DNA from 3 places in the Rhodoglobus vestalii genome. Region 3 is predicted to be linked to each of the others. Evidence: predicted binding sites of a transcription regulator. Region 3 holds the regulator's gene; each other region holds the start of a gene.
The links. Region 3 encodes HrcA, which represses chaperone genes, less so after heat shock. Its sites were predicted from a motif close to TTNGCACTCGNNNNNNNCGAGTGCNAA; they were not measured.
Positions count from the first base shown of each region.

Region 1: the regulator HrcA is predicted to act here: its motif matches at 2,540-2,566, upstream of groES (co-chaperone GroES).
Region 2: the regulator HrcA is predicted to act here: its motif matches at 1,486-1,512, upstream of groL (chaperonin GroEL).

Region 1 covers NZ_VFRA01000001.1:2,043,036-2,048,269, reverse strand. The annotation lists gene FB472_RS10095 (ABC transporter substrate-binding protein) at 1-937, opposite strand, end outside; gene rarD (EamA family transporter RarD) at 1,102-2,046, opposite strand; gene groES (co-chaperone GroES) at 2,169-2,465, opposite strand; gene FB472_RS10080 (class I SAM-dependent methyltransferase) at 2,591-3,790, shown strand; gene FB472_RS14435 (DUF4190 domain-containing protein) at 3,851-4,552, opposite strand; gene FB472_RS10070 (DUF4190 domain-containing protein) at 4,653-4,946, opposite strand; gene tsaD (tRNA (adenosine(37)-N6)-threonylcarbamoyltransferase complex transferase subunit TsaD) at 5,047-5,234, opposite strand, start outside.
Region 2 covers NZ_VFRA01000001.1:2,191,116-2,196,349, reverse strand. The annotation lists gene groL (chaperonin GroEL) at 1-1,443, opposite strand, end outside; gene FB472_RS10810 (LytR C-terminal domain-containing protein) at 1,606-2,178, opposite strand; gene FB472_RS10805 (DUF3263 domain-containing protein) at 2,182-2,481, opposite strand; gene FB472_RS10800 (heme/hemin ABC transporter substrate-binding protein) at 2,615-3,721, shown strand; gene FB472_RS10795 (HtaA domain-containing protein) at 3,742-4,542, opposite strand; gene FB472_RS10790 (GNAT family N-acetyltransferase) at 4,542-5,000, opposite strand; gene msrB (peptide-methionine (R)-S-oxide reductase MsrB) at 5,055-5,234, shown strand, end outside.
Region 3 covers NZ_VFRA01000001.1:2,715,432-2,720,665, forward strand. The annotation lists gene FB472_RS13385 (DUF4870 domain-containing protein) at 21-395, opposite strand; gene FB472_RS13390 (DUF4870 domain-containing protein) at 485-883, opposite strand; gene hrcA (heat-inducible transcriptional repressor HrcA) at 1,096-2,118, shown strand; gene dnaJ (molecular chaperone DnaJ) at 2,142-3,248, shown strand; gene FB472_RS13405 (16S rRNA (uracil(1498)-N(3))-methyltransferase) at 3,259-3,990, shown strand; gene FB472_RS13410 (HIT domain-containing protein) at 4,008-4,358, shown strand; gene FB472_RS13415 (PhoH family protein) at 4,348-5,234, shown strand, end outside.

The DNA of each region.
Region 1 (5,234 bases), 670 kb from region 3:
TCTCAAGTAGTCGATCGGTAAAATCCGAGATCGTTGAAAAGTCGAGACCCGGCTGCGTCACAATCGACCCGGTCAAGCTTCCCGCCGCAAATCCTGAGCCTCGTTCGCCCAACGAGAGACCGCTGAAGAAAAGCTGATCCCCCGAGTACCCGGCGGCAATGAAGGCTTGGGCAATTTTTTCTGCTTTCGCCGTGCCGAGGATAGCCACGGCATCCGGTTCCGCAGCAATCGCCTCAGCAATCTGATCATCTAGGCCCGCGGCCGCCTCGTCTATACGTTCATCGACGATCACATCGCCGCCACCGCGTTGGAAGGCTTCGCTGACCGCACGGGGAAGGGGCGGCCCACAAAGCACATCTTCTGCAAGAATCGCAATAGACCCCTCGACACGGTCAGCCATCTCGTCTCCGAGCACAGTCCCCTGGAGCGCACACGATGGAGACGTGCGCCAGTACAGCATGCTGTCGTCGTAGCTGGAGAAATCGGGCGAATTGTTGGCCGGAGAGATCTCAACTACCCCAGCGGCGGTGATTTTATCGACCACTTTCTTGGAGACACCGTCAGAGAGCCCACCAATAATCACGGTGGCCCGGGCAGCAAGCAACTCGGTTACGGCATCCTCGGCTGTCGTTCCGGTGGAATCTCCCGAGTCGCGCGTTTCTACCGTAACTGTGAGGTTGGCGTCAGCATCGTTGACATCTTGCGCGGCCAACGCTATCGCGGCCGAAACTGCGGGGCCAAACTTTTCGAGCGATCCTGACTCGGGCACGAGAGCGCCAATGGTGAGAGCCAAATCTTGTGGCACCATAGTCTCTTCGGCGGGCTCCGCCGCCGAACATCCACTCAACACCAGTGCCGCCGCGAGCATACCCACGACCGCAGTGGGCCAGCGACGAGTGCGCAGCGACACGCGTGCTCCAACGGGTATGGATGTCATCACAGTCGCTCCTCTCTACCGCCTGAAAGAAAAAGGGGCACTGATACGTTACTGGGCGAACCCCAAAATACGAACCTGACTGGGCGAATTGGTGGCCACAGCCGCGCCCCCAATCCGGGCCGCACGCCCTCCTACCTGCATCAAGTCACTCGGTTCCCAAACACCTAAAGGGCGCCAGGAGCCTCCGCTGCCGAGCCAAGCCGAGTGCGTGACGAATGCCGAAACAGGTCAAAGGTAAGAATTGCCAACGCTACCCACACGATCGCGAAGCCCAGCCAACGCTCCGGCGGCATCGCCTCCTGAAAGACAAAAACCCCAACGATGAGCTGCAAAATTGGTGCTAGGTACTGCGCTAAACCCATGTAGGTCAGCGGCAACCGGCGCGCAGCAGCCGCGAACAAAATCAACGGGATTGCCGTGATGGCACCAAGGAAAAGCGTCAACACGAGGTGATCGGTGCCCGCTGAACCCGCGGTGAGCGAACCATTTAAACTCAACACGAGCAGCACAACGGCCGCAATCGGCGCCAAGAATGCGGTTTCGACGGCGAGGCCACCAACGGCATCCGCTTTGGGCCCCACGCTTTTCTTGACGAGACCATAGAGCCCAAAACTGAAGGCCAGCCCCAGCGCAATCCACGGAAAGCTGCCATAGCCAATAGCAAGTACGAGAACCGCAAATGCACTAATGCCGAGTGCGACCCACTGAAGCGGGCGCAACCGCTCCCGCAGAATGAGTACGCCAAGTAAAACGGTGACGATTGGGTTGGTGAAGTAGCCGAGGGCCGCTTCGACAATGTGCCCATTGACGCTCGCATAGACATAGATCAGCCAGTTGATCACGACGAGGCAACTGGCGAGGCCGAGGCTCCAAAACGTTTTGCGATCACGGATGATGGCCAAGACTCGCAGGTAGCCGCGCGTAACCAGAAGGAGGGCAGCGCAAAAGACCAGCGATAAGACGATTCGCCATGCCACAATCTCGATCGCACCCGACTCTTGGAGGGAGAAAAACACGATCGGCATCATGCCCCACAAAACGTAGGCCGATACAGCGAATCCGAGACCGCTGGGCGAAACGCGGTCAGTCGCGTGAGAAGTCGTAGTCACCTATGAATCCTACGACCGCGGAGCTGGCACACATTACGTCGAAACATCGAAAAACCCCAGACCGAAGTCTGGGGTTTTTCGTTAGCCGAACAGTGACGATCGGCGAGGATTCGAGTGCTTACCTAGCGAACAACCACGGCGAGCACATCGCGAGCCGACAGAACGAGCAGGTCGTCTCCGCCGTACTTCACTTCTGTTCCGCCGTACTTGGAATAGATAACCTTGTCGCCCACGGCGATGTCGAGCGGCACGCGGTTTCCGTTGTCGTCGATGCGACCGGGACCTACGGCGACTACTTCACCCTCCTGGGGCTTCTCTTTCGCAGTGTCAGGAATGACAAGCCCAGACGCGGTGGTCTGTTCTGCATCGACCTGCTTGATAACAATGCGATCCTCGAGCGGCTTAATGGAGACCGACACGTTTGACCTCTTTCTAAAAAGTACTTGGGTTGGCACACTCACTGTAGGAGTGCCAGATCAACTATACGGCTTGGTTGGCACTCGATCAACGTGAGTGCCAATTCGCATGCGGATACGGTTAGAGAATGAATCAGAGCGAATTGCGCGAGCTGCTTTCGTCCGAGGGTCTTCGCCTGTTGGATTCCCTCCCGGCCTGGCGTTCGAGCGACGAAATTGTGCGCACCGTGTCCGAGCTGCGAAAAGCGGGCCACAGCGCGGCACTCGTCGCCGCGGTTCTTAGTCAATCGAAACTGCGAGCAAAAGCCACGAGCAAGTTCGGCCCCTTTGCTGACCGGATGCTCTACACCGAGGCCGGCTTGGAACAAGCAACCCGGCTCTCCGTTGCCTCCCAGCATGCCGGCCGGTTCGCCACCGCTGGAGTGAAATGGGTCGCTGACCTTGGATGCGGCATCGGAGCCGATGCCCTCGCCATTGCTGGGCTCGGTCTTACCGTGACCGCGGTCGAACGCGACGAAACCACTGCCGCCATCGCAAGCTACAACCTCGCTCCGTGGAGCAACGCGCACGTCGTGCATGGCGATGCCGAGTCGACCGACCTCACCGGTATTGATGGTGTCTACCTTGATCCCGCCCGGCGCGATGCACGAGTGCGACTCACCAACCCTGCCGACTGGACGCCCACTCTCGACTTCGCTTTCGAACTCGCCGAACGTTACCCCACGGGCATCAAACTTGGTCCCGGCATCGATCGCGATCTGATCCCCAAACAAGCTGAAGCGCAGTGGGTGTCGGTCGGCCGGGAAGTCGTCGAACTTGGGCTCTGGTTCGGCGCCGTTGCGCGCGAGGGCATTCGCCGTTCCGCCCTCGTGATTGGGGAGCACGGTACTGCCGAGATGACCGCGGCTGCCGACAGCGCGGACGAAGCCGCGGGAGAGCTGGGGCAGTATCTTTTCGAGCCTGACGGCGCAGTCATCCGGGCCCGACTCATCGGCGACCTTGCTCGACAGCTAGAGGGCCGGATGCTCGACACTTCGATCGCGTACTTCAGTGCCGATACGGCGGCGGTCTCACCCTTTGCTACCTGCTTCGAGATCGTCGCTGATTTTCCGCTTGATCGGCGCTCACTGAAACGGGAACTCGCGACGCGCAAAATTGGAACACTGGAAATTAAAAAGCGCGGGGTTGATATCGACCCCGCAACTTTTCGCACATCGCTCTCTCTGAAGGGCGAGAACAGCGCAACGCTCATTCTGACCCGCGTTGCAGGAAAGCGCCGGGCACTGCTTGCGCAGCGCCCGGCGCTTTCCCCAAGCCCAACCGTGTGAACGCTGGCTAGGCGGGAACTGCGGCTAGGCCGCGAACCGATCGCCGAAGGGCGATTCCCGCTAGTAGCCGTAAGTGCTGGCGAGGAAGAGGGGAATGAAGATTGCCGACAGAATAATTAGCCCAAAGATCAGGCTGATTCCAATCGAGACATAACCGGTGATCAGGCCGGTGAGCCAAAACGGACGCGCATACCGCTGCTTCTTCTGAGCAATATGGCCCATTACGACCGCAGCAATTCCCGGCAGCAGCCCGATGGTGAGAAATGAGAGCAACACGCTCACGATTCCCGTAGCCATAGACGCAATCGCCAGCCCCTGTGGCGGACCAGCCGGAACCGGGGTGTATGGTGCCTGACCCGGCGTCGATGCGCCACCATAACCGGGGATGGGGGTACCACGGGGTGCAGCGTAGGGATCAGACGAAGCTGCGGGAGCTGCCGGCGGAGCCGAAGCTGCGGGTGCCGCTGGAGTCATCGGGGGCAACGCTGGGGCCGCGGGGCTCGACGGCGCCGCGACATCACCGCTGGGCGTGACCGGTGCGGCCGCCGCCGGTGCCGGGGCGGGCGGTGCGGTTGCGGGCGGTGCGGTGGCGGGCGATGCGGTTGCGGGCTTGGATGTGGTGGCAGGTTTCTTCGCGGCAGGTTTCTTCGCGGCAGGCTTTTTAGCTGCCGGGGCCGCCTTCGCCTTGGGCGTGCTGGAGGCCGCAGGTTTAGCGGGAGTGGGGATCAACGGGATCGAGTCGTCTGAGTTGTTGGTAGCCATTGACACAGTTTAGCAAGTACACCTCAATAACTACCCTTTAACTGCCGCAGAGCCCGAACGGGTGTGCGGGCTCTGCAGGGTAAGAAACTCGTAGCGGTGCTTAGTAGCCGGTCAGGCCACCCGCAGCGCCAAAGACGAAGAGGGGAATGAATACGAGGAAGATCACGAGGATGAAGCCAAGAAGACCCAAGTATCCGAGCACAAGACCGATGATTGCGAGCACGTTGCCCTGTTCACCAGTTCTCTTGATCTGCTTCATCGCAATGTGACCGGTGATGATACCGACGAGGCTGAGCCACAAGATCGAGGTTACGAGAGAGACGATCGAGAGTACGTTCCACTTGGCAACCGGCGCGCCTGCGGGCGTCGACGCGTAAGGCGTGGGTTCTGACATAGTGAATTGCTCCTTAGCTGGTGGTGCCGAGTGCGGCGCCACTATATTGGCAGTCTGAGCGAAGCCTGTCAACGCGGCCACGCCAAGATTTAAACCGCCGTCACCCCTGAATCTGAGTTACGGGGAGCGTTGAGTCGGCGCTAAAGCCCAGCGTGGATGCGGCTTTACCCGCCATCACCAGTTGCGCCCCCAACGCTGCGATCATGGCCCCATTGTCGGTGCAAAGCGACAGCGGGGGGATCCTTAACTCGATACCAGCAGCAGCACAACGCTGGCGTGCGAGTTCTC
Region 2 (5,234 bases), 520 kb from region 3:
TGCGTTGAGGCCGTGGCCAACCGGAAGGTTGCGAACCTTGTCAGCAACAACACCAGGCTCGAGACCTGCGTTGAGGGCGATCTGCTTGAGCGGTGCATCGATAGCAACACGAACGATGTTCGCTCCGGTTGCTTCGTCGCCCACCAAGTCAATCATTGCCTGACTCTCGAAGGCGATCTTGCCAGCCTGAATCAGGGCAACGCCACCACCGGCGACGATTCCCTCTTCAACAGCAGCCTTTGCGTTGCGAACTGCGTCCTCAATGCGGTGCTTGCGCTCCTTGAGTTCAACCTCAGTTGCCGCACCTGCTTTGATGACTGCAACACCACCGGCGAGCTTCGCGAGACGCTCTTGGAGCTTCTCACGGTCGTAGTCGCTGTCAGTGTTGTCGATCTCGGCACGGATCTGCTTGACGCGACCGGCGATCGCCTCCTCTTCACCAGCACCTTCGATGATCGTGGTCTCGTCCTTGGTGATGACAACCTTGCGGGCGCGACCAAGAAGTTCGAGAGTTGCGTTCTCAAGCTTCAGGCCGACCTCTTCTGAGATAACCTGTCCACCGGTGAGGATCGCGATGTCTGCGAGTTGAGCCTTGCGACGGTCGCCGAAGCCAGGAGCCTTGACGGCTACCGACTTGAAGATGCCGCGGATCTTGTTCACAACGAGAGTTGCGAGCGCTTCACCGTCAACGTCTTCAGCAATGATGAGTAGCTGCTTGCCACTCTGGATTACCTTGTCGACGATGGGCAGAAGATCCTTGATGTTGGAGATCTTGCCGTTGACGATCAGAACGTAGGGGTCTTCGAAGACTGCTTCTTGACGTTCCTGGTCGGTCACGAAGTATGCCGACAGGAATCCCTTGTCGAAGCGCATACCTTCGGTGAGTTCAAGCTCGGTGCCGAACGTGTTCGACTCCTCAACGGTGACAACACCTTCCTTGCCGACCTTGTCGATCGCCTCAGCGATCAGTGCACCGATCTCAGAGTCACCAGCAGAAATGGATGCGGTAGCCGCGATCTCTTCCTTGGTCTCGATTTCTTTGGCGCTCGCAACGAGTGCCTCAATTACCGAGGTGGTGGCTTTTTCGATGCCGCGCTTGAGGCTGATGGGGTCTGCACCCGCAGCTACGTTTCGGAGGCCCTCGCGAACGAGTGCCTGCGCGAGAACAACAGAAGTCGTCGTACCGTCTCCGGCTACGTCATCCGTCTTCTTTGCTACCTCTTTAACGAGCTCAGCACCGATCTTCTCGAACGGGTCATCAAGCTCGATCTCCTTGGCGATGGATACACCGTCGTTCGTGATGGTGGGAGCGCCCCACTTCTTCTCAAGAACTACGTTGCGACCGCGTGGGCCAAGCGTGACCTTTACGGCGTCGGCGAGAATGTTCAGGCCGCGCTCAAGGCCGCGACGGGCCTCTTCGTTGAAAGCAATGATCTTTGCCATGTGTGTTTCTCGTCCCTCCCGGACGTCGTACAAGCGAATAAATTGGCACTCGATCTATGAGAGTGCCAAGGTCAAAATTAGCACTCGACAGGGGCGAGTGCAAGACAGCACGGCGCACTCGACACGGGTGAGTGCACGACAGCACGGTTGCGGTTTGGTTGCTTATTCGCTGCTGGGGTTGTAGTCGCTTCCGAGCACGATGGTTATTGGTGCGGCGGGGAATATGTCGGGTTCGATGAAGCGGATTTCTCCGAGGCCGAGTGCGCTGACGAGGCCGGAGGCTACGTCTTCGTCTGCGGGGTTGCTGTAGTAGATGTAGGTTTCTTCGATGTCGCGGGCGGAGGCGTTTGTTGCGCTGCCTACGGGCCAGCCTTCGGTGGCTAGTTTGTCGAGTACGACGGTTTGTAGTCCGCTTTCGGCGGTGCCGTTGAATACGTCGATGGTGAGCGCTCGCGCGGGGTCGATTGTTGTGGGGTCGGTGAGGGGGGCGACTGTTTCTTCTGGTTCGGGGGTGATGATGGGTTCTTCGGGTGTTGCGAAGAGGGGAATGCCGAGGTCGTCTCCGAGGTATTGGCTGAGGGCAAAGAGTCCGCCGAGCACGAGTGCTCCGGTGGCGAGTAGTGCCCAGGCGAGGCCGATCCAGCCGCGTCCGCGTCGTTTGGGTCCGCGGTGGGCGCCGACGCGTTCGATGTCGTCCGGTGTTTCGTCGAATCTGTCTTTGGGGTAACTCACCATTGCTTAGTTTGTCGATTCTTCGTTGTGGTGGGCGGCTCTGGGTGGTGTGCGGTTGCGTGTTCGGTTGTTTCGGTTGCGGCGTAGCCGGGCTACCAGCATGGGGTCGTGTTTGATTGCGGCTGGTGCGTCGATTATCGCGTTGAGCATTTGATAGTAGCGTGCGCTTGAGATGTGGAACTGGGTGCTGATGGCGTCTTCTTTGGCGCCAACGTGTCTTGTCCATTCTCTTTCGAAGTTGAGGATTTGGATTGAGCGTTCGGATAGGTCGGTCGTGGTGTGTGGTGCAGATTCGGTTTCAGACACGACGGGACCTCCAATATGCACGTAATTCTAGGGCGTGCTTGCTTTGTGGTTGCCTAGCGACTCGGCTCGGGGTCCGGCTGACGGTCGTTTAGGTTAGGATAGCCTTAGTATTTTTTGTTTTGGATTGGTTTTCATGCGCACACGACTTTTGGCCACTGCTGTGGTGCTGTCTTGTGTTGCGCTTGTGGCCAGTGGATGTTCGGCTCCTGCCATCTCTGAGAATCCGGCTGTCACGGTCACAGCCGATCTCGGCTCTCCTTTAGCGCAGTTGGCGCTTCTTGATGATGCGAAGGATTACAGCGGCCTTGTGCGGGCTGCGCTGCCGTCATCCGGCATTTCTGCCCCGGAGGATGCCCCGGATCAGGTGTTGCCGGTGACGGTGATGTCCCGTGATCTCAGTGGTGATGTGCCGGTGACGGTGTCGTCGACTGACCGGGTGATCGCGATGGATATTTCGGGGTCGATTGCGGCGACGGTTGCGGGTTTGGGGTTATTGGATTCTCTTGTTGCGCGCGATATTTCAACAACTTTCGATGAGGCCGCGGGGTTGCCGCTGATTACGTCTAATGCTCACACAGTGAACAGTGAAGCTATTTTGGCGCTTCGGCCTGATCTGATTGTGACTGATGGGTCGATTGGTCCGATTGATGTGGTGCTGCAGTTGCGGGATGCGGGTATCCCGGTGGTGTTTGTTGATACGGATCCGTCGGTTGCTGGGGTTGCTGAGTTGGCACGCCAGACCGCCGACGCGTTGGGTGTTTCGGCTGCTGGCGTTGGACTTGCAGCGCAGTTGAGTTCTGAGATCGAGGCCAAGGTCGCGGAGATCGCACGTATTGTTCCGAGCGGCGATCGTCTGCGCATGATGTTCCTCTACCTGCGCGGCACGTCGGGTGTTTATTATCTGTTCGGTCAGGAGTCTGGCTCTGATGTGTTGATCGGTGCGCTGGGTGGTGTGGATGTTGCTGCCGAGATCGGTCTTGAGGGTATGCGGCCGATGACGGATGAGGCTATGGTGGCGGCGAACCCTGATCTCATTTTGGTGATGACGGGCGGGCTGGCGAGTGTGGGTGGCGTGAGTGGGCTGCTTGAGGCGCGGCCGGCGGTCGCTCTCACTGAGGCGGGGATGAATCAGCGTGTTGTTGAGATGGATGATGGCGAGATTTTGAGTTTCGGCCCGCGCACGGTCACGGTGCTTGATGCACTGGCCCGCGCAATCTATGCGCCCGGTTCTGGTTCGTAACCGGAGACTGTACGCGAGGACTACTTTTTATGCGGCCCAAGCTTGCTGCCCCGCGACCGGGTGACGAAGTACACGACCCCCGCGCCGATCGTCAGGGCGCTGACAGCGACAACCACGTAGGCGTTTCGCTCGAGGTCAGAGTTGGCTGCTTGGGGTGCTGGCATGCAGTCGCTGGTGGCGCTGAAGGTCACCGTGATGGGGTCGAGTTCTTCGCCCGCCGGGTAGGTGCCGAAGGCGGTGGAGCCCTGCTCGGTGAGGACCGCGGGGGCGAATTCGAGTGTTGCGGTGCCGGCGGCAACGGTGAGGCCCGAGGTGTCGATGTCGGCGAACTCAACCCCGACCTCGTCGACCGGTGTTCCTTCTTGTGTTGTGCCGAAGACGTCGAAGACGAGGTGGGCGGTGGCGGTGGCGTCGAAGACGATCTCTAGTCCGGTGAGGGTGGTGTCGAGAATGCCATCGTGGCCGGTGAAGCGCAGGCTTCCGTCAAAAGCGATGGTGCCGCGGCCCGAGTCGAGTTGGCCGGTTCCCTCGCTCCAACCAAAGTTGGGCGTTTTGTAGCTTGCACCGTCGCTCACCTCCCATTCACCATTTGCGATTGTGCCGCTGATGTACGACCGAAGTGACTCTTTGACACCCCACGTGATCTCGGCATCCGAGACTGGGCAGACGGAGCCTTCGGCGAGGGTTAGGTTAGCGGCACGAGAGGTAGCGTCTGCGGCATCCGGCTCTGCGGCATTGCCGACGAGCGGGGTGAGTGCGATGGCGAGGGCGGTGACGATGAGTGCGGCGGGGCCGAGCACGCACACGCTGAGTCTGCGCATTATTGGCCTGCGCGGTACATGGACTGGTGCATGATGGTGGCTTCTTCGTAGGCGTCCCCGAATGATTCGAATCCGAATTTCAGGTAGAGGGGAACAATGTAGTCCTGCGCGTGCAACAACATGCTTTCGGCCCCGAAGTCGAGAACGATGCGTTTCATGATGATCTGGGCGAGGCCTTCGCCGCGGCGATCTTCGCGAACGACGACGCGGCCAATGACGCGGTGGCCGTCAAGGTATTCGGCGGTTTCGTTGCAGAGAACGCGGATGTAGGCGGCAACTCCGTGCTCGTCGGCGATCCAGTAGTGGCCGGTGGCGTCTTCTTGGTCGCGGTTATCGAGTTCTTCTTCATCAACTTTTTGCTCAACAAAAAATATGTCTGTGCGCAGTTTCATGATCGAGTAGAGCTCGGTTGTTGTTAATTCGCCCCAAGACTTGGCGATCACGGAATCATTCGGCACAACCACGAGTTTAATGTATTGGGCAGCGAAAGCTGACGATTTAAGGAGACCTCAATGACTTACAAGGTGAATAAGACTGAAGAGCAGTGGCGCGAGGAGCTCGGGCTCAGGTATTCGGTTCTGCGCGAGGCGGGCACCGATCGCCCCTGGTCTGGCGCTCTTCTTGACGAGAAGCGTGAGGGCACGTACCGCTGTGGCGGGTGCAGCACTGAACTTTTTAAGAGCGGAACCAAG
Region 3 (5,234 bases):
CTCTGTCTAGCGAGTTCGAACTACTTAATGAACTCGAAGGTCAGCGGGTACTTGTAGGCCTGACCATTGTTGGCAGCAATTGCGGCCATAATACTGAACACAATGATGACAATGCCGACGCCAACGAGCATGAGATAGCCGATGAGGACCACGGTGAGGATGAGGCTCAGAACGTAGGCGATCGCCACGGTGATCTGGAAATTGAGCGCCGTGCGCGTGTGGGCGCGCACGAATGGCCCGCGATCCTTAAACACGAGGTGTCCGACGAGCGCTGGGATGAAGGAAAAGAAAATTCCACCGACATGAATAAGCGTCGACCAAAGCTTCTCGTCGCTGGGATTCATCGGCTGGGTTGGTGCGTACGGTGAGCTGGTGGGGGGTGTGGAGTCTGACATGACTCCATTAAAGCGTGCATTGGGCAAAAGAGAAGCCCCGAGAGCAGAAGCTCTCGGGGCTGGGTATCAGTTAGCTACCCAAAGGCGTGCTATTTGATGAGGCGAAGAGCGAAGGGGTAACGGTAGTTCGTGCCGTCCTTGGCCTTAGTGAATCCGATGATCGAGAAGATCAGCGAGGCGGCCCAGATCGCGAAGCTCAAGAGCGTCTGGAGGATGGCGAAGAGGCCAAAGGTGACTGCTGTGAGAATCGAACCGATGATAAACAGAGCAACCTGTGCGATCGCCATCGTGATCTGGAAGTTCAGGGCCTCTTTGGCTTCGGTGTTAGCGAAAGCGCCGCGCTCCTTGAATACCAGCCAGATGATGAGCGAGGGCAGGAAGCCGATGATTCCACCCAGATGAGCGAAGGACGCCCACTGCTTGTCCTCAGCCGGGGTTAGTTGCGCTGCCGGCTGCGGTGCGGCGGGCTGCGGATTTGCGTCAGTCATGTGTTCGTGCCTTTCAGGTGAACGAGGGAAGTTCCCGGGTTTCATCAAAATACTCGGCGTAACACCTGAGCATTGCCCCGGTAGGGTATCGCCCAAGTACAGGAACACGCTAGCGCTAATCACGCGTGCGGTGCAACGGTGGTGTCAGAGTGTGTCGAGTAAGATTGGCAGTCGAGCAGATTGAGTGCCAATCAAGAGAGGTGGGTGGTGGCATGGTTTCCGCCCGCGGGCTTGACGTGCTTCGAGTCATTGTGCAGGACTACGTTGCCACGCGCGAGCCTGTCGGATCGAAGTCGGTTGTCGAACGTCATTCCTTTGGAGTGTCGGCGGCGACGATCCGCAATGACATGGTTCTCCTCGAAGATGAAGAGTTGATCACTGCCCCGCACACTTCATCTGGCCGTGTGCCCACCGATAAGGGCTACCGGGTGTTCGTGGATCAACTCGCTGATCTTCGCCCGCTCACGAGCGCTCAACGCCAAGCAATCGAGTCCTTTTTGGGCCAGGCTGACGACTTGGATGATGTGCTGGCCCGCACAGTACGCATGCTTTCCCAGCTCACCAACAGTGTCGCGATGGTGCAGTACCCCTCGCTGGCAACGGCACGGGTGCGCCACATCGAGTTGGTGCCGCTGAGTGCATCCCGCATCATGACGGTCTTCATTACCGATTCTGGCCGCGTCGAACAACGTCTTATCGATGTCTCAGAACCGCTCGATGATGTGTTCTTGGGAGAGATGCGAGCGAAGTTGAACTCGGCACTCATGGGGCAGTCACTGCCTGATGCGGCCGAGAGCCTCACCCGCTTTGCTGAAATTTTCCCGGTTGAGCGCCAGCCCATTGTGAGTCAGATTGCCTCCAGTCTCGTGGAACAGGTGTTGGCCAATCGGCATGACAAACTTGTTCTGGCAGGCACAGCAAACCTTGCACGAACTGAGCAAGACTTTGCGGGCAGCATTTTTCCCGTGCTTGAGGCAATAGAAGAGCAGGTCACGTTGTTGCGCCTCTTTGGTGAGATGCAGGTGACAAGTGGGTCAGTGTCTACTCGCATCGGCCGAGAAAACGCAGAATTTGGGCTTGAGGAGACCTCCGTCGTTACGGGTGGCTACTCCTCATCGGGCGGCGACGTCGCGCGACTGGGAGTCTTGGGCCCGACTCGGATGGACTACTCGAACAATATGGCAGCAGTGCGCGCGGTAGCGCGGTACCTGTCACGACTTTTAGAAGAAAACTGAGCTCGTAAGGAGCAATCGGAACTTTGGCAGATCACTATGAAGCACTCGGTGTTGCCCGCGAGGCCACGCCAGAAGAAATCAAGAAGGCGTACCGCAAACTCGCCCGCGAGTTGCACCCCGACGTAAACCCGAGTGCGGATGCTTCGGAGCGCTTCAAATCGGTAACGCACGCCTATGACGTGCTCAGTGACCCCCAACAGCGTCAGCAGTACGACATGGGCGGCCGCGGCAGCGGTGGCGGTTTCGGTGGCGCAAACTTCGGTTTTGGTGACATCTTTGAGACCTTCTTCGGAGGCGGGGGCGGAGGGCAATCCGTCGGGCCTCGTTCGCGACGTGAGCGCGGGCAGGACGCGCTCCTGCGCGTTGAGGTGAGCCTCAAGGAGACCATTTTTGGTGTCTCCCGCGACCTTGAGGTCAATACTGCAGTGCTGTGCGAGACGTGTGAAGGTAGCTGCACGGCACCAGGCACATCCCCGGTTCGCTGTGACATCTGTCGGGGCAGCGGCCAGATTCAGCGTCAAGTGCGCAGCCTTCTTGGCAACGTCATGACGTCGAGTCCGTGTGGCACGTGCCGCGGCTACGGCAACATCATCATCAACCCGTGTGGCACTTGCGCCGGGCAGGGTCGAGTGCGGGCTCAGCGCACGATTTCGGTCGATATCCCGGCTGGCGTCGAAACCGGTCTACGTCTTCAGATGCCTGCTCAGGGTGAGGTCGGGCCAGCGGGTGGCCCCAGCGGCGACCTGTTCTTGGAGATGAAGGTGCGCCACCACGACGTGTTCAGCCGCACCGATGACGACCTCCTGGCCACAGTTGAAGTGCAGATGGTCGATGCAATCCTGGGAACCACCGTCACCCTCGACGGTTTGGACGACAAGGTTGAAGTGAATATCAAGCCGGGTTCCCAGAGTGGCGAGGTTCTCACTGTCAAAGATCGGGGCATCACGAGCCTGCGCGGAGGTGGGCGCGGTGACTTACGGCTGGGCATCCAGGTGATCACTCCCACCAAGTTGAGTAACGCTGAGCAGGCCCTGATCAAGCAGCTGGCGGCCGCTCGTAAGAACAAAGCGCCACACTTCGCCGAGTTCCAGCAGGGACTCTTCGCTAAGCTGCGCGACCGGTTCCTTTAGGTAACCGCCGGTGGCTCACCTGTATATCGATGAAGAACTGGATGCCGCCCAGGTCGGCGACACTGTCTCGTTGACGAAAGCGGAAGCGCGTCATGCGGTGACTGTCTCGCGCCTCGCGGTGGGGGAGTCGATCGCCATTAGCAACGGTGCCGGGCTGACCGTGTCGGGGCCGATCATCACAGCCGAACACACGGAACTCAGCATTCGTGTGAGTGAGGTTCAGCATGCTGAGCGAAACACTCCCGCAGTGTTCCTCGCGCAGGCTCTTGCCAAAGCAGACAGGGATGAGCTCGCGGTGCAGGTCGCCACTGAGCTGGGTGTCGACGGTGTTGTTCCGTGGTCGGCGGCGCGCAGCATCTCCCGCTGGCAGGGCCCCAAAGTTGCCAAGGGGCGCGATCGGTGGGCGGCTATTGTTCGCGAGGCGAGCAAGCAGTCGCTGCGTTCATGGCTGCCGGACGTGCTCGATCTCGTCTCCACCAAACAATTGGCAGCATTCGCCTCCACCACCCGGATGCTCATCCTCGAGCCGACCGCGACAGAAACGCTTGCCGACCTCATCGTTGATGATCGCGACATTGTGCTCGTCGTGGGGCCGGAGGGTGGCGTGGCTGACCATGAGCTTGAGCTATTGACGGCGGCCGGAGCATCCGCGATTCGCCTCGGCACTGAAGTGTTGCGCACCTCTACGGCGGGACCGGCGGCGCTCGCCGTGCTGAACGTCAAGCTTGGTCGTTGGGGCTAGAGGTTTAGGCTAGAGCCATGTCTGATTCCCCTTCGATCTTCACAAAGATCATTGCTCGCGAGATTCCCGCCGATATTGTCTTCGAGTCAGCTTCGGTGATTGCGTTTCGGGATATTGCGCCCCAAGCACCGGTGCATTTACTCGTTGTTCCCACGACCGAGCAGTTTGCCAACGTTGCAGAGCTTGCGGCTGGCAACCCGGCGCTGCTTTCCGAGGTCGTCACAGTGGCACAGCAACTCGCCAACGAGCACACCAACGGCGAATACCGACTCATTTTCAACACCGGCGAGAGCGCCGGTCAAACCGTGTTCCACGTGCACGCTCATGTGCTCGGCGGACACCTCGAGGAAGGCACCCTTGGTCACTAGTGACTCTGAGTTCGCACACACAGATAAAGCACATCCGGCTGAGCGCGACAGCGTTTCGATCGAAGTAGATGGCGTTGCCATGGTGCGGCTGCTTGGCCCCCACGATCGACTGTTCCGCGTGGTTGAGAGCACATTTCCGGATGTTGAGATGCACGTTCGTGGAAACCAGATCACCCTCACCGGTGACGCAGTTGCGGTAGCGTCAGCACGCGAACTTGTTGACGAATTGGTCACGATGGTGCGCGGCGGTAACGATATCGGCGAGCAAGAAGTCGAGTCGTCAGCGAGCATCCTGCGACAGAACCAGGGCAGCCCGAATCTGCTTCTGGGCCAAACAATTCTCACCTCCCGCGGAAAAGCCATTCGCCCAAAAACTCTGGGCCAATCGCAGTATGTCGAAGCGATAGATAACAACATCATAGTTTTCGGCATCGGCCCGGCCGGCACTGGCAAGACGTACCTTGCAATGGCAAAAGCTGTGCAGGCACTGCAGCGCAAAGAAGTTGACCGCATCATTTTGAGTCGCCCGGCGATCGAAGCAGGGGAGCGTCTGGGTTTCTTGCCCGGGTCCCTTACGGACAAAATTGATCCCTACCTTCGTCCGCTATATGACGCGCTCAACGAGATGATGGATCCCGAACTGGTGCCGAAGCTGCTTGCGGCAGGAACCGTCGAAGTGGCACCGCTGGCCTACATGCGCGGTCGCACACTAAACAACTCCTTCATCGTGCTCGATGAAGCCCAAAACACCACCCCCGAACAGATAAAAATGTTTTTGACGCGCCTCGGTTTTGACTCCAAGATGGTCATCACCGGAGACATCACGCAGGTCGATCTGCCCGAAGGTGCAAGCGGGCTCAAACTTGTCTCGAAGGT